2 regions of the Stenotrophomonas sp. 169 genome follow, and region 1 is predicted to be linked to the other one. Evidence: predicted binding sites of a transcription regulator. Region 1 holds the regulator's gene; the other holds the start of a gene.
The links. Region 1 encodes FliA, which starts transcription of late flagellar genes. Its sites were predicted from a motif close to TAAAGTTTNNCNNNCNNNGGCCGATAA; they were not measured.
Positions count from the first base shown of each region.

Region 2: ICJ04_RS16725 (GGDEF domain-containing protein) is a predicted target of FliA. The motif match lies at 6,916-6,942, and genes of this name have one in related genera.

Region 1 is NZ_CP061204.1:2,321,252-2,336,138, forward strand. Features, by position in the region: gene flhF (flagellar biosynthesis protein FlhF) at 1-1,630, shown strand, start outside; gene ICJ04_RS09995 (MinD/ParA family protein) at 1,617-2,504, shown strand; gene ICJ04_RS10000 (RNA polymerase sigma factor FliA) at 2,501-3,244, shown strand; gene cheY (chemotaxis response regulator CheY) at 3,266-3,658, shown strand; gene ICJ04_RS10010 (protein phosphatase CheZ) at 3,658-4,290, shown strand; gene ICJ04_RS10015 (chemotaxis protein CheA) at 4,293-6,131, shown strand; gene ICJ04_RS10020 (flagellar motor protein) at 6,204-6,944, shown strand; gene motD (flagellar motor protein MotD) at 6,946-7,929, shown strand; gene ICJ04_RS10030 (ParA family protein) at 7,942-8,724, shown strand; gene ICJ04_RS10035 (chemotaxis protein CheW) at 8,721-9,761, shown strand; gene ICJ04_RS10040 (STAS domain-containing protein) at 10,060-10,368, shown strand; gene ICJ04_RS10045 (response regulator) at 10,365-10,730, shown strand; gene ICJ04_RS10050 (chemotaxis protein CheA) at 10,777-12,762, shown strand; gene ICJ04_RS10055 (methyl-accepting chemotaxis protein) at 13,234-14,887, shown strand, end outside.
Region 2 is NZ_CP061204.1:3,817,546-3,832,432, forward strand. Features, by position in the region: gene ICJ04_RS16690 (alpha/beta hydrolase) at 1-965, shown strand, start outside; gene ICJ04_RS16695 (tryptophan 2,3-dioxygenase family protein) at 993-1,847, opposite strand; gene pdhA (pyruvate dehydrogenase (acetyl-transferring) E1 component subunit alpha) at 2,197-3,279, shown strand; gene ICJ04_RS16705 (alpha-ketoacid dehydrogenase subunit beta) at 3,272-4,339, shown strand; gene ICJ04_RS16710 (SH3 domain-containing protein) at 4,341-4,694, shown strand; gene ICJ04_RS16715 (dihydrolipoamide acetyltransferase family protein) at 4,691-6,085, shown strand; gene ICJ04_RS16720 (NAD-dependent dehydratase) at 6,232-6,867, opposite strand; gene ICJ04_RS16725 (GGDEF domain-containing protein) at 6,979-8,508, shown strand; gene ICJ04_RS16730 (DUF808 domain-containing protein) at 8,549-9,490, opposite strand; gene ICJ04_RS16735 (AarF/UbiB family protein) at 9,678-11,318, shown strand; gene ICJ04_RS16740 (phosphoglycerol transferase I) at 11,614-13,716, shown strand; gene ICJ04_RS16745 (DUF3772 domain-containing protein) at 14,491-14,887, opposite strand, start outside.

The sequences.
Region 1 (14,887 bases):
CGCCGAGATCGAACCGGTGGCGGCGACCACGTCGGCCGTTGCGGCCCTGGCACGCGCAGCGGTGGGCGCGACGGGGCGTACGTTGAACAGCAGCGATGAGATCGTCATGCAGCGCGGCAGCGAAGGATTCGCGGCGACCCTGGCCCGTGCCGCCGGCGGTGCGCTGCACCGCGAAGCGCCGCAGCGTGTCAACGAACCGGCGCTGCCGGAGCAGATCTTTGCCCCGTTCGAACACGCACAGCCCGAACCGCGCCAGCAGGCCACCGCACCGCGCCCACTGCCGCCGCTGCCGCGCGCCTGGGTGGAAGACGAAGCCTTCGCCACCGAGCCGCCGGTCGTTGCCGCGCCGGTCATCCGCCCCCCGACCGTGCTGCCGCCGCCGCTGCCGATGGCCTTCGCTGCGCAGATGCCGATGATCGGTAGCGCCGAGCCACCCTCGGCGGACACCCTCCCGGCGCCGCAGACCCCCGCCGCCGCGGACACACTCTCGACGCCGCAGCCGCCTGCCGCCCTGGACATCTCCGCGGCCCCGCAGCCGCCTGCCGCCCTGGACATCTCCGCGGCCCCGCAGCCGCCTGCCGCCCTGGACACCTTGCCGGCGCCGACCTCCGGTAGCGCCGAGCCACGCTCGGCGGACACCCTGCCGGCCCTGCAGGTCGCCGAGGCCGTACAACCGGCGCGACCCATCGTCGCCCCGCCGACCCTCACCGTCATCGCCCGCGACGACGAAGAGATGCGCCACCTGCGCAACGAAGTCGCCGGCATGCGCCAGGTGATCGAACGCGAAATGCACCGCTTCACCGATGAGCGCCTGCGCGGCAATCCCGTGCGCGCCGCCGCGCTGGACCTGATGGACGAATATGGCTTCGATGCCGGCATCGCCCGCGACGTGGTGCTGCAGATCCCGCTGGAGACCGAAGCCCACCGCGGTCGCGGCCTGATGCTGGGCCTGCTCTCGCGCAAGCTGCCGATCTCGCCGGTCGACCCGCTGGAAGCAGGCGGTGTGATCGCGCTGGTCGGCCCCACCGGAGCCGGCAAGACCACCACCATCGCCAAGCTTGCCTCGCGCTTTGCCGAAAGCCACGCCCCGCGCGATGTCGCCCTGGTCACCACTGACACCACCCGTATCGGCGCCCGCGAGCAGCTGTACGGCTTCGGCCGCCAGCTCGGCATCGCCGTGCACGAGGCCAGCAGCGGCACCGACCTGGATCAGTTGCTGGAACGCCTGAAGGACTACAAGCTGGTGCTGATCGACACCGCAGGCGTCGGCCCGCGCGACCGCACCCTGGCCTCGCAGCTGCAGTGGCTGCGTGCCGCGCCGAAGGTCAGCACCCTGCTGGTGCTGCCGGCCAACACCAGCTTCGGCGACATGGACGAAGTGGTGCGCCGCTTCAGCGCCGCCAACCTGCAGGGCGTCGTGCTGAGCAAGCTGGACGAGACCGGTCGCTTCGGTACGGCCCTGTCGGTCGCCGTCGACCACCGCCTGCCGATCACCTGGGTGACCGATGGCCAGGACGTTCCTGAAGACCTGCACCGGGCCAGTGCGGCCAATCTTGTACTTCGCCTTGAAGATTTGCGCCGCGCGGCCGATATGCCCTGCAACCCGGAGTTGAACCATGCAGTCGCGTGAATACGCCAAGCTGACCACGACCTTCCCGTTGTCGGCCACCCGCAGCCAGCCGCTGGGCCCGGTCCGCACCATCGCCGTCACCGGCGGCAAGGGCGGCGTGGGCAAGACGAACGTTTCGGCCAACATGGCCGTGGCGCTCGCTGGCATGGGCAAACGCACGCTGCTGCTGGATGCCGACCTCGGCCTGGCCAACATCGACGTGATCCTCGGCCTGAAGCCGGAGTTCACCCTGGCCGACCTGATTGCCGGGCGCTGCACGCTGGAAGAAGTCATCATCGAGGGCCCCAACGGCGTGCTGGTGGTTCCGGCTGCATCCGGTCGGCGGCACATGGCCGAGCTGGCACCGGCCGAGCACGTCGGCCTGGTCAACGTGTTCTCCGAGCTGGAGCGCGACCTGGACGTGATGGTGGTCGACACGGCCGCCGGCATCACCGACGGCGTGCTGACCTTCTGCCAGGCCGCGCAGGACACCGTGGTGGTGGTCTGCGATGAGCCGGCCTCGATCACCGATGCCTACGCGCTGATCAAGGTGTTGTCGCGCGAACGCGGCGTGGATCGCATCCAGGTGGTGGCCAACATGGTGCGCGACCCCAACGAAGGGCGCGTGCTGTATGAAAAACTCAGCCGGGTCTGCGAGAAATTCCTCGCCGATGTCTCGTTGAACTACCTCGGCTGCGTGCCGCAGGATGACTGGCTGCGCATGTCCGTGCAGCGCCAGCAGCCGGTGGTGAAAGCCTATCCGTCCAGCCCGTCGGCGCTGGCGATCAACGAGATCGCCCGCCGCACCGCGCGCTGGCAGGCACCGACGGAGCCGCGCGGTGGCGTGGAGTTCTTCCTCGAACGCATCCTCAAGCAGCGGGGGGTGGTGGCATGAAAGGCGCCGCTCAATACCGCGAGGTGCAGCGCACGGCCGCAACCGAGTGCATCGCGCAGCATTCGGACCTGGTGCGGCGCATCGCCCACCACCTGGCCGCGCGACTGCCCGCCAGCGTCGAAATCGATGACCTGATCCAGGCCGGCATGATGGGCCTGATGGAAGCGTCGCGCAGCTACGACGCCGACCAGGGGGCCTCGTTTGAAACCTATGCTTCGATCCGCATCCGCGGTTCGATGATCGATGAGATCCGTCGCGGCGACTGGGTGCCGCGCTCGGTGCACCGCCGCGCCCGCGATGCCGCCTCGACCATCCGTCGCCTGGAGCAGACCACAGGTCGCGCCGCATCGGCCACCGAAGTGGCCGCGGCGATGGACATCCCGCTGCCGGAATACCTCCGGCTGATGGAAGATGCCTCGCGCGGCCAGGTGCTGAGCCTGGAATCGCGCATCGAAGACCAGGGCGAGCTGGATACCGTCGCCCAAGGCGGACCCACCCCGCAGCAGGTGCTGGAGCGCAGCCAGTTCGGCAGCGAGCTGGGCAAGGCCATCGGCCACCTGCCCGAGCGCGAACAGCTGGTGCTGTCGCTGTACTACGAACAGGAATTGAACCTTAAAGAGATCGGCGCAGTGCTCGGTGTGAGCGAGTCGCGGGTCTGCCAGATCCATGGCCAGGCGGTATTGCGCCTGCGTGGCCGACTGAAAGCCTTCGAGGCCGTTGACGCGGGCCTGGAAGCATAAGTACCCAAGAGGAATGAAGCTTTGAACAAGAACATGCGCATCCTGATCGTCGACGATTTCTCGACCATGCGTCGCATCGTCAAGAACCTGCTGGGCGACCTGGGCTTCAGCAACACCGCCGAGGCCGAGGATGGGCATGCCGCGCTGGCGTTGCTGCAGAGCCAGTCCTTCGACTTCGTGGTGACCGACTGGAACATGCCGGTCATGACCGGCATCGAGCTGCTGAAGGCCATCCGTGCCGACGCCAAGCTGAAGACCCTGCCGGTGCTGATGGTGACCGCCGAAGCCAAGCGCGAGCAGATCATCGAGGCGGCACAGGCCGGCGTGAACGGCTACATCATCAAGCCCTTCACCGCACAGACGCTGCAGGAAAAACTGGGCAAGATCTTCGAACGCCTGGCGGCGAGCGCTTGATGGACGTCGCCATGGACAAGGCGTGGCTGGTGCAGCGCCTGCAGGAAGCATTGGCCGCACTGGAAACCGGCGATGAAGCCGGCTGGCGTGTGCAGATCGATGCGCTGGCGGCGGCACGCACCCAGCCGATGATGGCCGGCCTGTCACGGTTGGCCCGCGAGCTGGGCCAGGCGCTGGGAGAACTGCCCACCGTGGGCCACGACGCCGATGCCGAAGAGCTCGACGATGCGTGTGCGCGCCTGGACCACGTGGTCACGATGACCGAGCAGGCCACCCACCGCACCTTGGATCTGACCGAGGAATGCCGTGCCCTGACCGCCCGCCTGGGCGAGGAGGCGCTGCCTGCACTGGAGCAGCAGCAGGCACTCGAGCGTATCCGCCACAACCTGACCGAGATCGCGCTGACCCAGAGTTACCAGGACCTGACCGGCCAGATCATCCGCCGGGTGGTGGGCATCGTGCGTCGCGTACATGAAGGCTTCGGTGCCCTGGGCCTGCCGCCGGAACTGCAGGCATCGCGCCAGCAGGGCCGCACTGAGCCGGCGCTGGCCGGACCGGCCGTGGCCGGCGTGGATCGCCACGCGGTGTCCCAGCTGGACGCCGACGACCTGCTGTCCGACCTGGGGCTCTGAGCATGAGTGGAATCGCCGACGACATCGCTGCGGACTTCATCATCGAGGCGCAGGAAATCCTGGATCGTCTCGGCGAGCAGCTGGTCACCCTGGAGCAGGACCCGCAGGACAGCCCCCAGCTCAATGCGGTGTTCCGGGGATACCACACGCTGAAAGGCGGTGCCGGCTTCCTCGGCATCCACGCCATGGTGGAGCTGTGCCATGCCGCCGAGGAAACCCTCGGCCTGGCGCGCTCCGGACAGGCCACGCTGCAGCCGCATCACTTCGATGCAGGCCAACAATCGCTGGACTATCTGCAGGCGATGCTGGATGCGGTGTCGGCCGGCGAAGAACCGGGCCATGCCCCGCCGGACCTGATCGCCCAGTTCGATGTCGGCGTGGCCCCCTCGCCTGCCGCGTCGGCCCCGCTGGCCGGCAATGACGCCGGTTCGGAAATGATCAGCGACGATGAGTTCGAGGCCCTGCTCGACCAGTTGCATGGCGGCGCCGCGCCCACGGCGGTCGCGCCCAAGGCCGACGATGGCATGATCAGCGAGGACGAGTTCGAGGCCTTGCTGGACCAGCTGCATGGCGGCGCTGTGCCGGGCAGTACACTCGCGCAGCAGGCGCCCGTTGCACAGGCGGCCCCGCCGCCGAAGCGCCCTGTCGCCGCCCCCACGCCCAAGCCCGCCAAGCCGCTGGCCGAGGCCGAACACACCGTGCGCGTGGACACCAAGCGCCTGGATGCCATCGTCAACCTGATCGGCGAACTGGTGCTGTCGCGCAACCGCCTGAAGACCCTGCGCGTGCGTTTGCGCGACGAAGAGCTTGATCGCGCCGTGTCCACGCTGGACATCGCGACCGCGCGTCTGCAGTCGGCGGTCATGCGCACCCGCATGCAGCCGGTGGGCAAGGTCTTCTCGCGTTTCCCGAAAGTGGCGCGCGATGTCGCGCGCTCGCTGAACAAAGAAGTGGAACTGGAACTGTTCGGCGCCGAAACCGAACTGGACCGCAACCTGGTCGAGGCACTGGCCGATCCGCTCGTGCATCTGGTGCGCAATGCCATCGACCACGGCGTGGAGATGCCCGACCTGCGTGAGGCACAGGGCAAGCCCCGCAGCGGCCACGTGCGCTTGTCCGCGCAGCAGGAAGGCGACTACGTCAGCATCGAAGTGCAGGACGACGGCGCGGGCATCGACCCGGAGAAACTGCGTGCCAAGGCGCGCGAGAAGGGCCTGATCGATCCGGAGGCCGCTGCCCGCCTGAGCAGCGAAGAATGCCTGCACCTGGTGTTCCTGCCGGGCTTCTCGACCAAGGCCGAGGTCACCGACATCTCCGGCCGCGGCGTGGGCATGGACGTGGTGCAGTCGCGCATCCGCGAACTCAGCGGACAGATCCAGATCCAGTCCGAACTGGGCCGCGGCAGCCGCTTCATGATCCGCGTGCCGCTCACCCTGGCCATTCTGCCGACCCTGCTGGTACAGGCCGGCGAGGATGTGTACGCCCTGCCGCTGGCACGCGTGCTGGAGGTGCTGCATGCACCGGCCACGTCCCTCGGCTGGTTCGATGGACGCGCCGTGCTTGATCGCCTGTCGCACACCCTGGCCCTGGTGGACCTGCGCCACTGGCTGGACGTGGAACCGGCACCGTCGCACCTGCTGACCATCGTCGTGCTGCAGGCGGGCGAGACCCGCTTCGGCCTGGTCGTGGACCAGGTGCGGGGCCGCGAAGAGGTCGTCATCAAACCGCTGCCCAAGGCCCTGCGCGGGCTGCGTGGTTATGCCGGGGCGACCCTGATCGGCGATGGACGCATGGCCCTGATCCTGGATGTGGACGGCCTTCGCAGCCCGCACGACGGATGAAAACTGTGACGCCGGTCGGCCACTCCCTGGCCACCACCTCAAGTCACCCCGCTACAGGCCGATAACCGATCCATGGACAGACTCAGCCTCATCGGACTCTTCCTCGCCTTGGCATCTCTGGTGGGGGGCAGCATCCTCAAGGGCGCCGGCCTGGCGTCGTTGTGGTCGCCTGCCGCGTTCGTCATCGTCATCGTCGGCACCCTTGCCTCGATCCTGCTGCATACCGCGCCGGCAGTGTTCAAGCACGCCTTCAAGATCGTGCGTTGGGTCATCCGCCCGCCGCAGAGCGACCGCCGCCAGCTGATCACGCAGATCGTGGAATGGAGCAACATCGCGCGCCGCCAAGGCTTGCTGGGTCTGGAGGCGCAGGTCGACGCGCAGAGCGATCCGTTCCTGCGCAAGGGGCTGCAGTTGCTGGTGGATGGCGTGGAGCCGGAAACCATCCGGCACATGCTGGAGATCGAACTGAGCAGCCAGGAACACAAAGACCTGGCCGCGTCGAAGGTATTCGAAGCCATGGGCATCTATGCCCCGACGCTGGGCATCATCGGCGCAGTGCTGGGCTTGATCGCCGTGATGAAGAACCTTGCCGACCCCAGCAAGCTGGGACACGGCATCGCGGCCGCCTTCACCGCTACCATCTACGGCATCGCCTCGGCCAACCTGCTGTTCCTGCCGGTGTCCGCCAAGCTGAAGAGCGTGATCGCCCACACCACGAGGGATCGCGAGATGGCCATCGAAGGCATCATCTCGATCGCCCACGGCGAGAACCCGCGCAACATCGAAACCAACCTGAGCGGATTCCTGCACTGACATGGCCCGCCGCCGTCACCACGAAGAGCATGCCAACCATGAGGCCTGGGCGATTCCGTACGCCGACCTGATGACGCTGCTGCTTGCCTTCTTCGTGGTGATGTATGCCATCTCCACGGTGAACGAAGGCAAGTACCGGGTAGTCGCCAGTGCCTTGAGCAGCGCCTTCGGGTCTGCGCCACGCACCATCAACCCGGTGCAGGTAGGCAGTCACCAGGTAAAGGGCGGCGGCTGGGACACCCCGTCGGTCATCAACGCCGGCAGCCGCGTCGGTCCCTCGGCACCTGCCCCGGCCAACGACCCTACCCTGCTGCCCTCGATGGCATCGCAGATGCGCTCGCCCATCTCGTTCCGCGACCAGGAGCAGCTGAAGCAGGCGGAAAAACAGCTGGATGGCATCGCCGACCGACTCACCGCCGCGCTCACACCGTTGATCGACCGCGGCATGATCACCGTGCGCCGTACCGAGCTGTGGATCGAAGTAGAGATCAACAGCGACATCCTGTTCCCCACCGGCGCATCGATGCTCGATGTGCACGCACGCGACACGCTCGCCAAGCTGGCCGAGGTGCTGCGTGACGTGCCCAACAGCGTGCGCGTGGAAGGCCACACCGACAACATCCCGATTGCCACGGCCCAGTTCCCCTCGAACTGGGAACTGTCGGCGGCCCGTGCGGCGAGCGTGGTGCATCTGTTCGCCGATCAGGGGCTGCAGCCCGCCCGGCTGGCGATGGTCGGCTACGGCGAGTTCCGCCCCCGCGAAGACAACACCAGTGCGGACGGCCGCAACCGCAACCGCCGCGTGATGGTGATCATCCTGGCCGATACCAGCCACGGCGTGGATCCCATCAGCCAGCGCCTCAACGCCTCCAGCGACGCCGACGCGCCGGTGATCGCCCCCATTGCCTTACCCCCCTCCCGCAGGCGCCCCGCGCGCCCGCCCCGGCCGGCAGCCCCATCGGCGCCGCCGTCACCCCCGCCATGAAGGAGTAGACCGATGCGCATCTGGGCAATCGCCAACCAGAAGGGCGGAGTCGGCAAGACCACCACCACCCTCGCACTGGGGCGCCAACTGGCCGGCCTGGGCCATCGCGTGCTGCTGATCGATCTCGATCCGCATGCATCGCTGACCCGCTCGTTCGGCATTCCGCTGGATCCACCGCCGGCGGGCGTACTGGATCTGTTCGCCACCCCGCCGGTGGAGCTGTCCGTGCTCAGCCACCCCAGCGCCATTCCCGGCCTGGACCACGTCTGCGCGCAGGCCGCACTGGCCACGCTGGAACGGCGCAGCGCCAACCAGCCGGGCCTGGGCCTGTCACTGCAGAACGCGTTGGCCCGCCACAAAGGCCGTCACGATTACATCCTGCTGGACTGCGCACCCACGCTGGGCTTGCTGATGATCAACGCACTGGCAGCCGCTGATCGACTGATCATTCCCACCCAGGCCGAGCCGTTGGCCCTGCACGGTCTGGATGGCATGGTCCGCACCGGCGAGATGGTGGAGCGCTCGCGTCGCCGTCCGCTGCCGATGTCGATCCTGCCTACGCTGTTCGATCGACGCACCCGCGCCGGCAACGAGACGCTGAGGCAGATGCAGGACCGCCACCTCACGCGGGTCTGGGATGACGCGATTCCGGTCGACACCCGCATGAGCAGCGCTGCCACCCTGATGACGCCGGTGGAAGGCGATGACTACCCTGGGCGCGGGCTCGCCGCCTATCGGCGTGCGCTGGAGTGGATCCTGACCGACGATGCGCGCGCGCTGGAGCAGGCCGCATGAACAACGAACAGGTGCTGGACGACTATCTGGAGCAGTTGCTGGGTGACGCGGTGGCATCGACCGACGCGCCTGCGACCGACGCTGCGCAGGTGCTCGCCCCTGCAGTGACGGGCGACGCGGACGACGCGCGCGAGCCCACTTGGGATGATCTGCCGCATGAGGTCGTCTACGAAACCGGCGCCCCCGCCGTGGTGGACGATGAAGAAGCCGCGCTGCAGGCTGCCTTCGATGCCACCTTGGACGCGATGGACCAGGCCAGCGCCGCGACGCCGCCCGAACGCCCACCGACCTGGGATGACCTGCCCGACGAGGTGATCTACGAAACCGGCGAGGACATCGCGGCCGTGCTGGCCAATGCGGACAGCCCGTCGCTGGAAGCCGCCTTCGCCGCCGCTGCCGACCCGGCCGCGGCAGACACGGTGATCCTGGCAGCGCCCGCCGCGCCGATCGCCGCCGCCGCGGTTGCCCGCGCCCCCGCGCCCGCGCGCATTCCGAACCGCCCGTCCAACCTGCCGCCGCCAGCGAGTACGACCGGCGCGCCCAGCACATGGCAGGAGCTGCAGGAACAGGCCCGTGAGAACGGACATGCGTCCTCACCGCAGCGCCGCGCCGCCGAGCGCAGCTCGCGCTGGCTGCGCCTGCGCTGTGGCAGCCAGGCCTACGCGCTGGAGCTGCTGAAGGTGCAGGAGGTGGTGCTGCCGGTGCCGTTGCTGTCGCTGCGCGGCACCGCCCCGGCCATGCTGGGCATCATGAACCTGCGTGGGCAGGTGGTACCGGTGATGGACCTGGGCATCCACCTGGGTGGCGCCCCCGCGGGCGAAGATGCGCTGACCCGCATCGTGGTGCTGGAGGAGAACGGCGACATCATGGGCCTGCGGGTCACCGCGGTCGAGGATGTGACCAACCTCAGCGACTCGCAGATCGAGCCCCCGGACACCGCGCGTATCTGCCGGATCAGCAACGACATCTTCCGTGGCGTGGCCCGCGTAAGCGCCCAGCCGATGATCCTGCTCGACGCCACGCGCCTGCTCAACTGATCAGCGCAGGCGCCCGGCCTCGGCCTGGTTCCTGCGCTTGTGCGCTCCTGCTCTCCGCCCAACTGCGGTCAAGGGCAGACTGTCAGCGAGGGGGCGGGCAGGGTCAGGCAGGACTGTGTGAGGCAGGAGCCGAACACAAGCCTACATGGACGTACTTGCGGCGTGTCCTGCGTGGCCCTGCCCGCCCCCTCGGCCCCGGGTCCTGCTCCCGCCCTGGCCCAGAAACAGAAAAACCCATCCCTAAAGCTTTCCCGGAAATTGCCGCTATGAAGTCTGGAACCGTTTGTCCGGAGCAACAATGAGCACAGTGGACCTGGGTGAAGATCTCGGCATCGAGAGCAGCACCGAGCTGAAGAACCGCCTGGCCCCGCTGCTGGCCGAGGCCGCGCCCGTGGTGCTTGACGCCAGTCGGGTCAGCCGCATCCACACCGCAGCGGTGCAGGTGCTGTGCGCGTTCGTGCACGACCGCCGCAGTGCGGGCCGGCCGACACAGTTCAGCGGATGCACCGCAACCTTTTCCGACGCCGCGCGACTGCTCGGCGTCAGCCAGGCCCTCGGCCTGGATGTACCCCATGACAACCTGAATTCTGTGGAGAACGCGGCATGAGCGCACGTATCTTGGTGGTGGATGACTCGGCGTCGATGCGCCAGATGGTCTCCTTCGCCCTCACCTCGGCCGGCTTTGCCGTCGAAGAAGCCGAGGATGGCGCCGTCGCACTCAACCGCGCCAAGGAACAGCGCTTCAACGCAGTGGTGACCGACGTCAACATGCCCAACATGGATGGCATCTCGCTGATCCGCGAGCTGCGCCAGTTGGCCGAGTACAAGTTCACCCCGATGCTGATGCTGACCACCGAGTCAGCGGCCGACAAGAAATCCGAAGGCAAGGCGGCCGGCGCGACCGGCTGGCTGGTGAAGCCGTTCAATCCCGAACAGCTGATCGCCACCGTGCAGAAAGTCCTGGGCTGATCGCCCTCGCCGCCCCCGTCCCCCGCGCCCCTGGAACACACCTGACATGAGCATGGACCTGCAACGATTCCACGCCACCTTCTTCGAGGAAAGCCGCGAAGGGCTGGATGCGATGGAAGCTGGACTGCTGACCCTGGAATCCGGCCAGCACGATGCAGAGATCATCAATTCGGTGTTCCGGGCCGCGCACTCGATCAAGGGCGGCGCTGGCACCTTCGGCTTCGATGCCATCGCCGCGTTGACCCATGTGCTGGAAACGCTGCTGGACGAACTGCGTGCCGGCAAGCGCGCGCTGGAAGCCAACGCCGTCGACGCCATGCTGGCATCGGTGGACGTGCTGCGCGCCCTGCAGCGCGAAGCCGAACACGGCGTGCAGGCCGACCCGGCCGTGGTCGCCGCGATGAAGGCGCGCCTGGAAGGTATTCTGTCCGGGCAGGCGCCCGCCGCCGCCGCAAGTGCGCCCGCTGCCGCCGTTGAAGCCGAGCCGGAAGCCTGGCAGATCGGCTTTACGCCGGCACCGTCGATGTTCATGAGCGGCAACGATCCGCTGCGGATCATCCGCGAGCTGGAGCACCTCGGCCCGCTGCAGGTGCAGGCCCGCATGGAACGCCTGCCCGGCTTCGAGCAGCTGGATCCGTTCGAAGCGCACCTGGCATGGGACCTCGGCCTGATCGGCAAGATCAAGCGCAGCCAGATCGAAGACACCTTCGCCTGGGTGGTCGATGACTGCGAACTGGACATCCGTCCGGTCGCGCCGCCCAGCCTGGCCCTCGATCCGGTGGTCGAGGTTGCCCCGCAGGCGGCCGCTGCACCGATCGCAGCAGCCACCCCCAGCGCGGCGCCAGCCGCACCGCCGGCCGAGGCAGAGACTTCGATCCGGGTGAGCGTGGACAAGGTCGACGCCCTGATCAATCTGGTGGGCGAACTCGTCATCACCCAGGCCATGCTCAAGCAGGTCTCCAACCACATCGACCCGGCCCACGCCGAGCGCCTGTTCGCCGGCCTGGACCTGCTGGAGCGCAACACGCGTGACCTGCAGGAAGCGGTCATCGGCGTGCGCATGCTGCCGGTGGATGCGGTGTTCCGCCGCTTCCCGCGTCTGGTCCGCGACCTCTCCACGCGATTGGGCAAGCAGGTGCGCCTGAAGACGATCGGCGAAGGCACCGAGCTGGACAAGGGCCTGATCGAAAAGATCGCCGATCCCCTGGTCCACCTGGTGCGCAACTCGATCGACCACGGGTTGGAAATGCCGGAGTTCCGCCGCAATGCGGGCAAGGACGAAACCGGCACGATCACGTTGGCGGCATCACACCAGGGCGGCCACATCGTCATTGAAGTCAGCGACGACGGCCACGGCCTGAACCGCGAACGCATCCTGGCGAAGGCGGCCGAGCGCGGCCTTGCTGTGCCGGACAACCCCACCGATTCGCAGGTCTGGGACCTGATCTTCCAGCCTGGTTTCTCCACGGCAGATGCCGTGACCGACCTGTCCGGCCGCGGTGTGGGCATGGACGTGGTCCGTCGCAACATCCAGGCGCTGGGCGGTGAAGTGCAGATCGAAAGCCGCGCCGGTTTCGGGACGCGCACGCTGATCCGCCTGCCGCTGACCCTCGCCATCCTCGACGGCATGACCGTTTCGGTGGCGGGCGAAACCTTGATCCTGCCGCTGGCCTATGTACTGGAAGCATTGCAGCCGCAAGCCAGCGACATCCGCACCATGGCCGGCGAAGGCCGCGTGCTGCGCGTGCGCGGCGAGTACCTGCCTATCCTGTCGTTGAGCGAGTACTACGGCTACGGCCAGCGTCACAGCGATGAGTCGCTGGTGGTGGTGGTGGAAGGCGATGGCCAGAAGATCGCGCTGGAAGTGGACGAACTGGTCGGCCAGCAACAGGTTGTGGTGAAGAACATCGAGAACAACTACCGCCGCATCGGCGGCGTGTCCGGCGCCACCATCCTCGGCGATGGCCGCGTGGCCCTGATCGTCGACATCGGCGGCCTGGTCCGCTCGCTGCGGGTGCCGCAGGCGGCCTGAGCCGCGCTGCGCTGACCTCCGGTAGCGCCGAGCCATGCTCGGCGGCTTTTCTGCCCGCGATCACGACGCCTGATACAGTCCGCGCTGCGCTGACGTCCGGTAGCGCCGAGCCACGCTCGGCGGCTTTTCTGCCCGCGATCACGACGCTTGATACGGGCCGCGCTGCGCGCTCGCCGAGCGTGGCTCGGCGCTACCAGCGATTCCTGCGCTGACGTCCGGTAGCGCCGAGCCATGCTCGGCGGCTTTTCCGCCCGCGATCACGACGCTTGATACAGGCCGCGCTGCGCGCTCGCCGAGCGTGGCTCGGCGCTACCGGGCATTGCGGCTGACGAACAGATCGCGCTACAGATCCACGCGGCGATGCCGCTATCTGTGTAGACGGCGTGATGATGCCCCCTCCATTGCGGGCCGTTTCCTGAAAAGTTCCCACGGCCCTGCCGCGGGCGCATCGTCCTGCCCTGGAGCACCCCCATGAAGTGGTTCCGCGATCTCCCCATTGCCCGCAAGCTGGCCGTGGGATTCACCCTGACCACCCTGATGACCCTCGTGGTAGGCGCTTTCGCCCTGCTGCGCCTGTCTGAAGCCAACACCCAGCTGCGCGGCATGGCCATCGATGCCATTCCTTCCGTGCAGCATCTGGGCGAGGTGCGTTCGCAGCTCGGCGAGTTCCGCACCTACGAAATGGCCCAGCTGACCATGCTGGACAAGCCGGAGAAGGTTGCCGACTACAACACCCGCATGGACGCCACCGCCAAGGTCGTGCGTGAGGAGCTGGACGCGTATGCCGTACTGAAGGCCGACGCGCAGGAGCGCGCGCTGTTCGACAAGGTCAAGGCAGGCGTCGATGCGTATTTCGCCGCCAACGTACAGCTGCGTGCGGCGGGCGCAAGCGGTGATGCGGCGCTGGCCCAGCAGGTGTCCGACGAGCAGTCGCGCCCCCTGCGTCGCAAACTGTTTGAAGACCTCAAGGCGCTGAGCGCCTACAGCGGCACCGTCATGGACGCCGGCATCGCGCGCGCCAATGCCACGCACCGCAACAGCATGGTCGCCATCATCGCGGCGATGGTGCTGCTCTCGCTGGTCGCCGCAGCACTGGCCGTCACTATCTCGCGCGTCATCACCGTGCCACTGGGCAAAGCCGTGCAGGCCATCCAGGCGGTTGCACGCGGTGACCTGAGTGTCAGCACGCCGGCCACCAGCAGCGACGAAGCCGGCCGCATGCTGACCGCGACCGCCGAAATGACCGCCACCCTGCGCCGTTTCTCCGGCCAGACCCAGCAGATGGTGGAAATGCATGCGGGCCCGGACATCAACCACCGCATCCCGGAAGATTTCCCGGGTGTGTACGGTGAGCTGGCGCACGGCATCAACACCGTGATCTTCGAGCACCTTGATTCCATCCGCGATGCAATCGACGTGCTCAACCAGTACGCCGCCGGCAACCTGGCGCCGGATGCACGACGCCTGCCCGGCACCCGCGCGATCCTGCACGAATCGATGGATGCCGCAAAAGCCAGTCTGATGGCCATCAATACGCAGATCCAGCAGCTGGCCTCCGCGGCGGCGGCAGGTGACTTCAGCCAGCGCGGCGACGCGTCCCGCTTCGAGCATGACTTCAAGCTCATGATCGAGCAGCTGAACACCATGATGCACGTGGCCGACGGCAACCTGTCGCAGCTTTCGCAGCTGCTGCAGGCGATCGCCGCCGGCGACCTGACCGCGCGCATGGACGGCGAGTTCCACGGTGTATTCGCGCTGATGCGCGATGATGCCAACACCACCGTCAGCCAGTTGACCGGCATCGTGTCGCGCATCCAGGTGTCGGCGCAGAGCATCCGCGGTGCAGCCAGTGAAATCGCAGCCGGCAACAACGATCTGTCGCGCCGTACCGAACAGCAGGCCGCCAATCTGGAAGAAACCGCCGCATCGATGGAGGAACTGACCTCCACCGTGCGCCAGAACGCCGAGCACGCGCGCCAGGCCAACCAGCTCGCCATCGGTGCCGCCGGTGTCGCGTCGCAGGGCGGCGAAGTGGTGGGTCAGGTCGTCAGCACCATGAGCGCGATCGAGGCGTCTTCCAAGAAGATCGCCGAGATCATTTCGGTGATCGACGGCATCGCGTTCC
Region 2 (14,887 bases), 1.5 Mb from region 1:
GCCTCCTGTTCGCCGACCACGTTGATCGGATGATTCTGGATTCCAACGTCGACTGGACCAAGGGCATCCAGTACACCGCCATTCCCAAATCAGACAGCCGCCAGGTGATCTACCAGCGTTTTCTGGTCGAGCGCGCTATTGCCCAGCCCGCGGTGTATGGACTGGGCACGGATGCGCAGGCAATCGATGACCTGTTTGCCGATCTGGAGCCGGTTTTCCGCGACACCGTCAGGTACAGCCTTGGCAGCGTCGAGTCATTGATGGCCGCGCGCATGCTTCAATCCTGGCTGCGCGAATCGCCAGACATGGACGCAAAGGCGCTGGATGAACGCATCGCGGGCCATCACTTCAGCGATGATCCCGATGTCGACGCAGCTGCTCGACGTTCCGCGCAGTATGCGGCGGTCGACTGGTTCAGTGCTCCGGAATCGCCGGGCCCACTCAACCTGGATCCCACCTATTCCGTCCAATACACCGTTCTGTGCAACAGCGCGGAAGGCATTCAGCCACCATCGTTCTGGGACGATATGGGGGATCGTCAAGCGCGCGAAAACCCGGTCGGCGGCAGCACGGAAAGCCATCAAACCTGTGCGTACTGGCCGGTTTCAGTACCCGCAAGACCCGACATGGCAGCTTTGGATGCAGTACGGAACCTGATGGTGCTGCAGATGGAGTTCGATGCATTCACCCCGCGCGCAACCGCATTCAATGCGTTCACGTCCATTCCCTCCGCATCCATCGTCTACGCCGCTGGACTGAAAGGCCACGGCATGATCTACAACGGCGTTTCATCGTGCGTTGATCGGGTGACCTCCGCGTTCATGGCCGACGGCATCCGACCCGGACGCCTGCACGTCTGCGAGCATGCGCCCGCGGCCGTGCAGTCGACCACGGACAAACTGCGCCAGATCGAAGCCCGCGCGCATCAAGTGCGGGGGGAACGGCGCATGCCTGCGGACAGCTGACACCGCATCCAGACACCGCGCTGGAGCTCACCCCTCCAGCGTGGTCCGCACCTGGAACAGCTCCGGGAAGAACGTGAGCTCCAGCGCCTTGGCCAGGAACCCGACGCCGGACGACCCCCCGGTGCCGCGCTTGAACCCGATCACCCGCATCACCGTGCGCATATGGCGGAAGCGCCACAGCTGGAAGGCGGTCTCCAGATCCACCAGGTCCTCGCACAGCGCGTACTCGCGCCAGTACCGATCGGTGTTCTGGTAGATGCGCTCGAATACCGGGTGCAGTGCATCGTCGGCCACGTGCGGTTGGCTCCAGTCACGCTGCAGGTACTGCGCCGGGATGTCATGACCGAAGCGGGACAGATACTGCAGGAATTCCTCATACAGGCTGGGGGCCTCCAGCGTCTCGCGCAGGCGCTGCTGGCCGGCCACGTCATGCTCGAACACCTTCAGCATCTGCGCGTTCTTGTTGCCCAGCAGGAACTCGATGTAGCGGTACTGCAATGACTGGAAGCCCGAAGACGGCCCCAGCACGTCGCGGAACCCCATGTACTCGGAGGGTGTCAGCGTTTCCAGCACCGACCACTGCTCGGTCAGCTGGCGCAGCACCAGCTTGCTGCGCGCGAGCACCTTCTGGCACTGCCAGACCTGGTCGCGCTGCAGGAAGCTGATCGCCGCACGCAATTCGTGCGCCAGCAGCTTCAGCCACAGCTCCGAGGTCTGGTGCTGGATGATGAACAGCATCTCGTCGTGATGCGGCGGGCTGGACAGCGGCTGCTGCGCCGCCAGCAGCTGGTCCAGCCGAAGGTAGCCGCCGTAGGTCAGCCGATCCTGCAGATCCGTATGGATACCGGCTTCGAGATCGCGTTGGTTGTTATCGACGGACATGGGGGCAGGACCGGTCAAAGGCCGCAAAGCGTAGCAGGGCGCGGGCAAGGGACGAGCAACACCAGCGCACCCGATCCATTCCCAGGTGATCGCCCCCGTTGCGTGGAACGTGAAATACAGCGCACTGGCGCGTGGAACCGATTCCTACCTGTGCCACTGACCGCGCCGGAGGGGTATTGTGGTGCTGTGCAGCATCGGCTGAATACGTTGCTGTTGCTGGCGTTCTGCGCACGGACACGCGCACTGAACGGGCAAACTCTTGCTGCGCCGCAGGACAGCTTTTTCCTATGCCGTCCTTAACATGGCAATTCATATCATTTGTAACTTCCTGTCGAAGGTGTCGTCCGCAATGACAGTTGCTGCTGAGTTCAAGATCGAATATCTCCAATACCTGGACGCGGACGGGAAGCTCGTCCGTGATGACCTGCCCGCCTCCCTGCGGGATCCCAAGGTGCTGGTCCCGCTGTTCAAGCAGATGCTCTATGTACGCGTCTTCGACAGCAAGTCCATCGCCCTGCAGCGCACCGGCAAGCTGGGCACCTACGCTGCCTGCCTGGGCCACGAAGCGGCGCATGTGGGTATCGGCGCGGCCATGGCGGTGGGCGATGTGTTCGCGCCCAGTTACCGCGAATACGGCGCGATGTTCATGCGCGGCGTGCGCCCGTATGACGTGCTGATGTACTGGGGCGGCGACGAGCGTGGCAACGACTACGGTGGCAACGCGGCCAAGGACTTCCCGTTCTGCGTGCCGATCTCCACCCAGTGCCTGCATGCGGCTGGTGCTGCGTTGAAGTTCAAGCTCAACGACGAAAAGCAGGTCGCCGTGGCCGTCTGTGGCGACGGTGGCAGCTCCAAGACCGACTTCTATGCCGCACTGAATTCCGCCGGTGCCTACAAGCTCCCGCTGATCCTGTGCATCGTCAACAACGGCTGGGCCATCTCCGTTCCGCGCTCGGCGCAGACCGGTGCCGAAACGCTGGCGCAGAAGGGCCTGGCCGGTGGCCTGCACTGCCTGCAGGTGGACGGCAACGACCTGATCGCCGTGCTGGCCGCCATGGAGCAGGCGCGCGAACGCGGCCTGTCCGGCAATGGCGGCACCGTGCTGGAATTGATGACCTATCGCCTGTCCGACCACACCACCGCCGACGACGCACGCCGCTACCGCGACGATGCCGAAGTGAAGGATGCCTGGTTGCTGGAGCCGATGCTGCGCCTGCGCAAGTACCTGACCGCGCAGGGCGTCTGGAGCGAAGCCGAAGAAAAGGCGTGGATCGAGGAGTGCGGGACGCGCGTGGACGAGGACGTGAACCAGTACCTCAACACGCCGGTGCAGCCGGTCGAGGCGATGTTCGACTTCCTGTACGCCGATCCGCCGCCGGACCTGCTGGCCCAGCGCGCTGCTGCCATCGCCCTGGAGCAGCGTCATGGATGAGATCAAGCACGGCGCTCCTGCGTCCCGCACCAATGCCGCCGACAGCGCTGCTGTCGCCGGTGGAGACACGGTCATGACCACTACGCCCATCACCCTGATCGAAGCCATCACCCAGGCATTGGCCTGGGAGCTGGAGCACGACAAATCGGTGCTGGTGCTGGGTGAGGACGTCGGCGTCAACGGCGGCGTGTTCCGCGCCACCGCCGGCCTGCAGCAGCGCTTCGGCGCCAACCGCATCCTTGATACCCCGCTGGATGAAACCACCATCGCCGGCCTGACCATCGGCCTGGCCGCACAAGGCATGAAGCCGGTGGCCGAAGCGCAGTTCGACGGCTTCATGTACCCGATGGTCGACCACATCATCTGCCATGCCGCGCGCCTGCGTACTCGTACGCGTGGCCGCCTGCACTGCCCGATGGTGCTGCGCGTGCCGTGGGGCGGTGGCATCCGTGCACCGGAACACCACAGCGAAGCCAACGAATCCATCTTCACCAACGTGCCGGGGCTGCGCGTGGTGCTGCCGTCCTCGCCGCAGCGTGCCTATGGCCTGCTGCTGGCCGCGATCCGCGAGCCGGATCCGGTGATCTACATGGAGCCCAAGCGCATCTACCGCCAGTACAAGGAAGTGGTGGTCAACGATGGCGAGGCGCTACCGCTGGATGTGTGCTTTGTGCTGCGCGACGGTACCGACGTGACCCTGGTGACCTGGGGCGCGCAGGTGAAGGAAGCCCTGGAAGCGGCTGACAAGCTGGCCGGTGAGGGCATCAGTGCCGAAGTCATCGACGTCGCCACGCTGCGTCCGCTGGACTTCGCCACCATCGCCGAATCGGTCGCCAAGACCGGTCGCTGCGTGATCGTGCAGGAGGCGCCGAAGACGGCGGGCTTCGGTGCGGAGATCGCCGCGCGCCTGGCCGAGGAATCGCTGTACGACCTGCTGGCCCCGGTGGAGCGCGTGACCGGCTATGACACGCACATTCCGTTGTTCCGCCTGGAAATGAAGTACCTGCCCAGCGTGGAGCGGATCGTCACGGCCGCCAAGCGCGCCATTGCGGCAGGCTGATATGTGGGCCCGCCTGCTTGGCCCGTATCGCAGCCAGTACCCCAACCCGCTCCGGTTCCACACCGGCCAGATCGTCGAAGTCGGTGTACGTGACGAAGAATGGCCGGCCTTTGCCTGGGTGCGCACCACGGATGGGCGCGCCGGCTGGGCACCGGTCGCGTGGTTGCAGCGGCTTGATGAGGGTCGCGCGGAAGCCCTGCGCGACTACGATGCGCGCGAGCTGGATGTGGAAAACGGCGAGATGGTACGGCTACATCACGAACATGGGGGCTGGTGGTGGTCCGAGCGCGCAAACGGCGCGACGGGCTGGCTGCCGGCCCGCGAACTGGAACTGCTGGAAGAGAACTGCACATGAGCCAGACCAAGAATTTCAACCTGCCCGACCTGGGCGAAGGCCTGCCGGACGCGACCATCGTGGAATGGTTCGTCAAGGAAGGCGACACGATCAAGCTGGACGAGCCGCTGGTATCGATGGAAACCGCCAAGGCCGTGGTCGAGGTGCCCTCGCCCGTCTCCGGCAAGATCCTGAAGCTGTCCGGTGCGGCGGGCGACATCATCCCGACCGGTGCCGTGCTGGCCAGTTTCGAGATCGACCCGAACATGCCGCAGCGTGCCGATGGCCAGGACACCGGCCACAGCCATGGCCATGCCGCACCCGCAGCACCGTCGCCCACGCCGAGCACCGGCCAGCCCGCACCGGCACAGCCGGACAAGGTGGTGGCCTCTGACGAGGGGGGTGAGATCAAGGAAGGTGGCGAGCGCGATGACGCCGGCACCGTGGTGGGCGCGATGCAGAGCTCCAACACCGTGCACGCCGAACAGGCGGTGGCCGTAGGCGGGGTCAAGGCCGTACCCGCGGTGCGGGCCATGGCGCGCAAGCTGGGTGTCGACCTGTCGCGCGTGCGTGCCAGTGGCACCGACAACGCAGTGACGATGGCGGACGTGAAGCAGGCGGCCGCCGATGGCAGTGCCAAAGTCGGATCGGCACCTGCGCCGGCTGCCATGCAGGCGATGGCCGCACCGGCCCCGGCCCGCGTGGAAAGCCAGCGCGCGCCGATGTCCGCCGCCGGCAAGCCGATGCGCACCCAGCCGCCGGGCGTGGTCGCCAAGGGCCAGCCGGAGCAGCTGAAGGGCGTGCGTCGGAACATGGCCCGTGTCATGGCCGACGCGCACAGCAAGGTCGTGCCGACCACGCTGAACGACGACGCCGACATCCATGCCTGGCAGCCGGGCACCGACATGACCGGCCGCCTGGTGCGGGCGATCGTGGTGGCCTGCCAGAAGGTGCCGGCGCTCAACGCCTGGTTCGATGGCGAGGCGCTGACCCGCACCCTGCATGCGCACGTGGACGTGGGCATCGCGGTGGACACCGATGACGGCCTGTTCGTGCCGGCCCTGCGCAACGCGGACATGCTGGACGCACGTGGCATCCGCGAGGGCGTCAACCGCCTGCGCGAGCAGGTGGAAGGGCGCTTGATCGCCGCCTCCGAACTGAGCGGCTACACGATCTCGCTGTCCAACTTCGGCATGTTCGCCGGTCGCTACGCCACCCCTGTGGTCGTGCCGCCGTGCGTGGCGATCGTGGCCGCCGGTCGCGCCCGCCACCAGATGACCCCGGTGATGGGCGGCGTGGAAGCGCACAAGGTGATCCCGCTGTCGGTGACCTTCGACCACCGCGCCGCCACCGGCGGTGAGGCGGCACGCTTCCTGCGCACCATGATGGACGATCTGGCACTGGCCAACTGATCCGGTAGGGACGGCCGAGGGCCGTCAGCGAAACCCGGAAGGCGTAGCGGGCAGGTTCCTTTGCAGGGCAAGGGAACCTGCCCCAACCAAGCCCCCCGCTTGTCCGGTAGTGACGGCCGCTGGCCGTCAGCGAAACACTCGTGGGCTCAGCCCGCGAGGTCCCGCGCAGCCACCACCTGTTCGCCCGGCCGCGGCACCAACGCCGCTTCCACCAGCGTCGCTGCGATCTTCTCCGCCGGATTGATCCGCCAACCGCGCGGCAGCACCGGACCCAGCAGGCCCAGCACCTTCGATGCCAGATGTTCCCCTGTGCGCTTCTGCGCGCGCTCGCCGCCGATCAGCCCCGGCCGCACCAGGGTCAGCGAATCAAAGCCCAGCTCACGCAGATCCTGCTCCAGATCGCCCTTGACCCGGTTGTAGAAGAACCGCGAGCCCGCATCCGCGCCCGCCGCCGAATTGAGCACGAACGTGGCAGCGCCATGCGCATGCGCCTGGCCGGCAAAGGTGAGCGGGTAGTCATGGTCGATGCGCCGGAAGGCCTCGCGGCTGCCGGCCTGGGCCAGCGTGCTGCCCAGCGCGCAGACCACCGCATCCACCGCCCACCACGGCGCGGTACCGGGCAGTTGCTCGAAATCCAGCACCGGGTTGTCCAGCTTTGCCGCGCTCATTGGCAGCGGGCGTCGCGTGGGCGCGATCAGCGCCGTGCAGCGCGTATCCTCCAGCAGAATCTGCAGCGCCTGGCCACCCACCAGACCCGTTGCTCCCAGCAGCATCACCCGCATCGTCCTCTCCCATGGCGCGTTGCTGCCATCGTGAGGGCTGGACAGGTATAAAGCCAACGTCGACCGCGCCGATATGCTGTCACCAGCCCCCACCTCCCTACGGATCACCGCATGACGGACCGCCCTGTACCACGCCCTGCCGCCGGCACCCAGCTCGGGCCGCTGGCGCATGTGCGTGCCGCACCGGCAACGTCCGATGCGGGCCCGCGCCGCGTTGATGGGCGGACGCTGCAGCAGATCTTCATCGGCGCAGAGCAGCCAGAGACGCTGCTGGCGGCGTTCGCCGACGGCATGGCGACCCTTCCCGGCGAGCTGGGCGACATGGGCGACCGCCTGCAATCGGCGCAGGCCGGCGCGGACTGGCCCCGCTATGGCCGGGCGATGCGGCAGCTGATCGACAAATACATCCGCACCATCGAACAGCATTCCCCGGCCGGCCAGCCCGACAGCGAGCGCCTGCGCGAGCAGCTGCGCCACGTGCTGGGCATCACCGTGGCCAGCCTGCTGCAGCACGACCCGCAATTGCGCGAGCAGGCCATCACCCAGGCCGCCGCATGGAAGCAGTGGCAGCCTGGGCAACCGCTGGATGGACTGGAAAACAACCTGCGCGAGCTGGGCCACCAGATCGGCGTACGCAGCGAGGCGTGGCACGAACGCGACGAACTGCTGTTGGGCCTGTTCGACCTGCTGCTGGAAAACATCAGCGAGCTGCTGGACGACGGCGCGTGGCTGCACGGACAGATCGATGCGGTGCGCCAGCTGCTGGCCGGGCCCTTGGATACGTCGGCCGTCGAACGCACCCGCGCCGAGCTGCGCCAGGTGATCTACAAACAGGGCCTGCTCAAGCAGGGCATCACCGATTCCAAGGCGGCCATGCGCGGGCTGATGGGCGATTTCGTGCAGCAGCTTGATGGCATGGCCAACAGCACCGGCGAATATCACGATCGCATCAGCAGCTACGCGTTGGCCCTGCGCGAGGCACGCAGCATCGCCGATCTCAACCAACTGCTGCAGGGCGTGCTGCACGACACCGGCCGCGTGCAGCAGCAGGCCGCGCAGGCCCGTGATCATCTGGCCAATGCGCGGCTGGAAGTGGAAGTGGCCGAACAGCGCATCGCCCAGCTGGAGAATGACCTGCGGGAAGTGACCGACCTGGTCCGCACCGATCCCCTGACCGGCGCACTCAACCGGCGCGGCCTGGACGACCTGCTGCAATCCGAACTCGCCCGCTCATCGCGGGGCGGCAGCGCGCTGTCGGTGGCGGTGATCGACCTGGACGAGTTCGGCCAGACCAATTCCCAGTACGGTCACGCAGGCGGTGACGCGGTGCTTCGCCATTTCGTCAGTGTCTGCCAGTTGCTGCTGCGGGCCAGTGACAGCGTGGCGCGGCTGGGCGGCGACGAGTTCGTGTTGGTGATGCCCGATACCCCCGGGGCCGACAGCATGTCCACCCTGCAGCGCCTGCAGCGTTCGCTGGCGCAGCGCGTGCTGCACGTGCAGGACCACCGCGTGCCGGTGCACTTCAGCGCCGGCCTGACGCAGTGGCAGCCGACCGACAGCGCCGAAACCCTGCTGCGACGCGCCGACGAGGCCCTGTACGCGGCCAAGCGCGAGGGCCGCAACCGCGTACAGGCCGGTTGACCCGGTAGTGACGGCCAACGGACGTCGGGCCGTCCGGCTTTCAGTGTGCGGGCTTGCCGCGCAGCTTCTGCACCAGCATCACCGCTCCCAGCACCAGCGCACCGACCACCAGGCCCACGCCCACGTTCACCAGTGCATTGATCAGCCAGGCCCACTGGCCTTCGCCGCCATGCTCCAGCACCCAGTGGTGCAGCGGCGGCACGTTGTGCACCAGGATGCCTCCGCCGACCAGGAACATCGCGGCCGTACCGGCGATGGACAGGAACTTCATCAGCCAGGGGGCACCGGCCACCATGCCGCGTCCGAACGCGGCCACCGCACCGCCCTTCTTCGCCAGGTAGAGACCCGCGTCGTCGATCTTGACGATGCCGCCGACCAGTCCGTAGACGAACACCGTCATCGCCACGGCCACCACGCTCAAGGTCAGCACCTGCTGCATGAACGCCGCGCCGGAAGACACCACCACGCCCAGGGTCAGCACGATCACCTCGGCCGACAGGATGAAATCGGTGCGGATGGCGCCCTTCACCTTGTCCTTCTCGAAGGCCACCATGTCCACCGTGTCGTCGGCCAGCGCCTGCCGACGCTCTGCCTGCTTCGCTTCGTCTTCCTCGGCCGGGTGCAGGAAGCGGTGTGCCAGCTTCTCCACGCCCTCGTAGCAGAGGAAGGCACCGCCCAGCATCATCAACGGCACGATCAGGGGCACGTTGTACCCGCGGGATTTCAACCACGCCTCCAAGGCGCTGATCGCCAAGGCGGCCGGCACCAGGATCAGCTTGTTGACGAACGAGCCCTTGGCCACCGCCCAGATCACCGGCAGTTCGCGGTTCGCGCTCATGCCCGTGACCTGCTGTGCATTGAGCGCCAGATCGTCTCCCAGCACACCGGCGGTCTTCTTCGCGGCGACTTTGGTCAGGACCGCCACATCGTCCAGCAGCGTGGCGATGTCATCGAGCAGGGTGAACAGGCTGGCACCGGCCATGGAGGGTCCATCATCAAAGGGGGAGGAAGAAGGCGGATTCTGACCTAAAAGGCGTGAATCCCAAACTACATCCGGGATTCACCACTCCACCACCTTCCCCCCGCCACACTGGGCCTCCTGCACCATCGCGGAGTCCTGCTTGAACAACCCGCCTGCCGCGTCTGCCAACCCGCCGCTGATCACCGGCATGAACCGCCGCAGCCAGATCCTGCGGCTGTTGATGCGCTACCGCAATTCCGGCGTGTTCTCCGGCATGAACCTGGACGCTGCAGGCGCACCCGACGTGCCGCCGGACGGCAATCCGGAGCAGTTCGTCACCGACCTGGAATCCCTCGGCCCGACCTTCGTCAAGCTGGGGCAGATGCTGTCCACCCGGCCGGACATGGTGCCGGTGGAGTTCGCCACGGCGCTGGAGCGGATGCAGGAAAGCGTTGCGCCGATCCCGGTGGAGCGGATTCACGCCATCATCGAGAAGGAACTGGGCGCCACCGTCTCCACGTTGTTCGCCAGTTTCGATCCAGTTCCGCTGGGCTGCGCCTCCATTGCCCAGGTGCACCGTGCCACGCTGCGCGATGGCCGCGAAGTCGCTGTCAAAGTGCAGAAGCCCGAGGTCGCCGCGCAGCTGCGATCAGATCTGGAAGCGCTGCGCAGTTTTGTGCTGGCCGCCGACCACCTGACCCAGGTGGGGCGCCGTGTGCGCCTGCGCGACTGGTTGAACGAGTTCGCCAAGACCCTGATGCAGGAGCTGGATTACCAGGCAGAAGCAGAAAACCTGCAGCGCTTCGGCCAACACCTGCGACCGTTCAAGCCGCTGTGGGTCCCGCAGCCCATCTGGGACTACTGCAGCAACCGCGTGCTGACGATGCAGCTCGCCGACGGCGTGCGCGTGGACATGATTCCGGATATCCGGCGCACCGAACACTCCATGGACCCGCTGGCGGCTGCGCTGATCCGCGGCTACCTGGACCAGATTTTCGTGCACGGCGAAATCCACGCCGACCCGCATCCCGGCAACCTGCGCGTGACCCACGACGGCCGCTTGGCCATCTTCGACCTGGGCATGGTCGCGCATATGCCGCCGCGCCTGCGCGAGCGTCTGTTGAAGGTATTGTTCGCTGCGGTGGATGGCCGTGGCGAGGAAGTGGCCGATGAGATCATCGCGATCAGCACACGGCTGGAGTCGTTCGAAGAAGAACGCTACCTGCGCGAGACCGGCCAGATGATTGCACGGTACGCCGCCAGCAATCACTACTCCGAAGGCCGCGTGGTGCTGGACATGGTGCGTATCGCCACCGCCAGCGGCCTGCGCACGCCGCCGGAACTGAGCCTGATCGGCAAGGCCCTGTTGAACCTGGAATCGGTGTGCCGCCTGCTGTCACCGACACTGGATACGCGACGCATCGTCGAGAAGCAGCTGCAGCACGTGATGCGCGCGCGGCTGAAGAAATCATTGTCGGCGGCCAACCTGGCCAGCGAAGCGATGGAAGTGCAGGAACTGCTGCGCGTCGGCCCCCGCAAGATGACCGACATCCTCGCATTACTGGCTGAAAACCGGCTGCAGATGAAGGTGACGGGGCTGGAAGAATCGCGCCTGATGGAAAACCTGCAGAAGATCGCCAACCGCGTGTCGGCCGGCATCGTCACCGCCGCGCTGATCCTGGCGTCGGCGCTGATGATGAAAGTGGACAACGGCGTGCATCTGTTCGGCTACCCCGCGATCGCGATGATACTGATGTTGATCGGCGTATTCCTCGGCCTGGGCATCATCACCAGCGCACTACTGTTCGACCGCCGCGCCCGCGCCCGCGAAGAACGCGGCCACCGGTAGAGCCAAAAAGGTAGAGCCGACTTCAGTCGGCTGCTGGCGCATTACGGTTGAAGCCAGCCGACTGAAGTCGGCTCTACCCATGCGTATCACCCCGCGCGCCATCGCGCGATTCACACCAACGCCACAAAGCTGACGATTTATCCAGTTTTGTCGCTTTCGACGAACATTTCAGTCAGGTTCGTGCAGGCATGATCGGGTCATCGGTCTGTCATGTTGTTGTGGTTGGCAGTCCGGTCGAGATGGACACGCGTCGGTACGACGTCCATCACCACCTCCGTCACTGCCGAATATGCCCATGCTCTGGATTTTGTTGCTTACGCTGTTCGTGCTTGCCTGGCTGTTGCTGGTTTCCAGTAAATGGTTGTGGTGGAAGGCCGGCCTGCTTTCGGTACTGCTGATCGCCCTGAGCACCTGGTGGCTGGTGGACCAGCTGTCCGGCGACGGATTGAATGCGGCCACGTTGTACCACTTGGGCGCCGATATGGAAGGCGCCGGTGTCTCCGATTTCAAGCAGGTCATCGCGGGCTACATCGCCCTGCTGCTGGTGTCCCTGCTGCCGTTCGCCCTTGTACGCATCAAGCGCTGGCAACGACCCGGCCGCGGCAAGACACTGTTCGCCAGCTTCGCGGGACTATGGTTGCTGGCCGTGTGTGTCAGCCCGCTGTTCGCCGACGGCCAGCGTCTTTACTACCAGCTGCGCCCGGTCGATTTCGCTGAGATCGCCCCGGAATACCAGGTGCCGACGCAGCCGCTGCAGCGCCCGCGCAACATCGTCTGGATCTACGGCGAAAGCCTGGAACGCACCTATCTCGACGAGAGCGTATTCCCCGGCCTGATGCCGAATCTCAACCGCTTGGCGGCGCGCTCGCTGGATGTGCGCGGTCTGGATTCGCCGGAGGGCAGCGGCTGGACCATCGCCGGACTGGTCGCATCGATGTGTGGCGTACCACTGACCACCGCACAGGGCGATGAGAACAGCATGGACCGCATGGGCAGCTTCCTGCCCAAGGCGGTCTGCCTGGGCGACTACCTCAAGCAGCAGGGCTACACCAACCACTACCTGGGTGGCGCCAACGGTCAGTTCGCCGGCAAGGGGCAGTTCCTCGCCAGCCATGGCTTTGACGAAGTGCACGACCTTGCCTGGTTCAAACAGCAGAAGAAGGTCGGTCGCATTCACTACTCCGCGTGGGGCGTGCATGACGACGTGCTGCTGGATACCGCCTATCGCCGCTTCGAGCAGCTGTCACGTGCCGGCGAACCCTTCATGCTCACCACGCTGACCATGGACACCCATCACCCGGCCGGCCACCTGCCGGTGTCGTGCAAGAACGAACGCTACGAAAGCCCGCACGGCAACATCGGCCTGCTCAACGCGCTGAAGTGCACGGATCGCCTGATCTCGCAACTGGTGGAGCGTATCCAGGCCAGCCCGCATGGCAAGGACACGTTGATCGTCGTGTCATCCGATCACCTGGCCATGCCGAACGACCTCAGCCACGTGCTGGCCAAGCAGGAGCGCGAGAACCTGCTGCTGTTCGTCGGCAAGGACATTGAGCCGCGCCAGCTGCAGGTGGACGATGCGACCACGCTGGACAGCGGGGCGACCCTGCTCAGCCTGCTGGATCCTGCCATCCAGCGCATCGGCTTCGGCCGCTCGTTGATCGATCCGCAGCGGCCGGCCAGTGCCAGCGTCGCCGCCCGCAAGGACAACGGACGCGACTATCCCAAGTACCTCGCCTTTGCCCGTTCGTTGTGGCTGGGCGAGCCAACGCGCGAACTGCGCATCGACGACAGCAACCAAGTGATCGTCGGCGTGCAACATGTGCAGCCGCCAGTGCTGCTGGAGTACGACAAGGACTGGGCACTGAAGACGGTCTACCTGGAAAACACCTCGCGCCAATTCGATGAAGCCGACAAGGACAGCACGCTGGCGTATGTAGACCGCTGCACCGCCTTTGAGGATGGCTCGGCCGACGGTGACTGGTGCGCGTTGCTGGTCAACCGCGAAAACGGGATCAAGCTGTATCGCGATGATGACCTGCGCGGTGGTGTGCAGGTGGATGCAGCGCTGGATGCCTTCGATGGTCCGCGTCCGAGCGTTCGCCAGGCCCACATGATCACCGACAAGGGCCGTCGTACCCGTGCTGGCCAGTACATGCTGGAACTGGTGGCCAGCACACAGCCGCAGCGGGGCTTCTGGATCGAAGCAGTCTCGTCGCAGCGGCAGGTGGTGCTGGCCCAGCAGTGGGTGCAGCCCGATGCGAGCGGCCGCATCAACCTGAGCTTTGGGTTGGATCATGAAGTGGATGATCTGGAGATCCGCGCATGGTTGAACCATGCCGAGAAGCTCGCCGTGGATACCTTTGCGCTGGTGCCATCGCGGCGTCCACGCGGATAGTGGGTCGAACGGCTGAGCCCCTCGCGAGTGGGGGGGCTGTATCTGGTGCTGGGCCGGGCAGTGGGGCTGGGCGGGGGACGGCAATAGCCGCATCCATGCGTGCCTCGTTTCGCGCCATCCATGGCGCTCAACGCCCCCGCCCAGCCCCACCACCCGGCCCTCTGACAGGTTTCGGTGCCCGCCACCCGCGCAGAAAAAATGAAGAAAGAGCGGTAGCGCCGAGCCGCGCTCGGCGGAGTGTTTCCGCCAACGGCCCGCTGCGCTCGCCGACCGTGGGTCGGCGCTACCAACTTCGGCCGCAGCAGCGGCCACGGATCAATTAAGGCGGTAGCGCCGAGCCGTGCTCGGCGGAATGTTTCCGCCAACGGCCCGCTGCGCTCGCCGACCATGGGTCGGCGCTACCAACTTCGGCCGCAGCAGCGGCCACGGATCAATTGAGGCAGTAGCGCCGAGCCGTGCTCGGCGGAATGTTTCCGCCAACGGCCCGCTGCGCTCGCCGACCATGGGTCGGCGCTACCGATGTCCGCATGTCCGCATGTCCGACAACTTCCATGGCCGCCATGGACCTGTCGAAGGTGGGGCGGGGTGGGTTGGCGGGGGCGTTGAGCGCCATGGATGGCGCGAAACGAGGCCCGCATGGATGCGGCCCTTGCCGTCCCCCGCCAACCCACCCCGCCCCACCAGCACACAGCCCTGCAGCTGTTGCCGTTGCTGTTGCTGTTGCCGTTGCTGTTGCCTTTGCTTGCTGCACTTGCTCCAACCCGGGCCGCAGACTCAACCTACGGCGTCGGGGTCACGCACCAGATGAATGTCCGTGGGCGCAGACAACGCGATATCCCGCGCGGCCAATTCCTGCAGCAGGGTGAAAAACAGGTCGCTGCGGGTACCGTATACCTGCCGCGGGCTGGGCACGTAGGCAAAGCTGTTGATCGCCACTTGGCCACCGCTGATCGAATCGATGAACACCGATGGCGCCGGGTCGCTCAACACGCTCGAATGCGCCTCGTAACTGTCCAGCAGCACCTGCTTCACCGCTGCCACGTCTGCATTCAACGGCAGGGTGAACTGGATCTGGATGCGGCCCTGCGCGCTGCCCATGGTCATGTTGCGCACCGTCTTGGTGATCAGCTCCGAGTTCGGCACGATCAGCGTCGACTTGTCGCCCACGGTG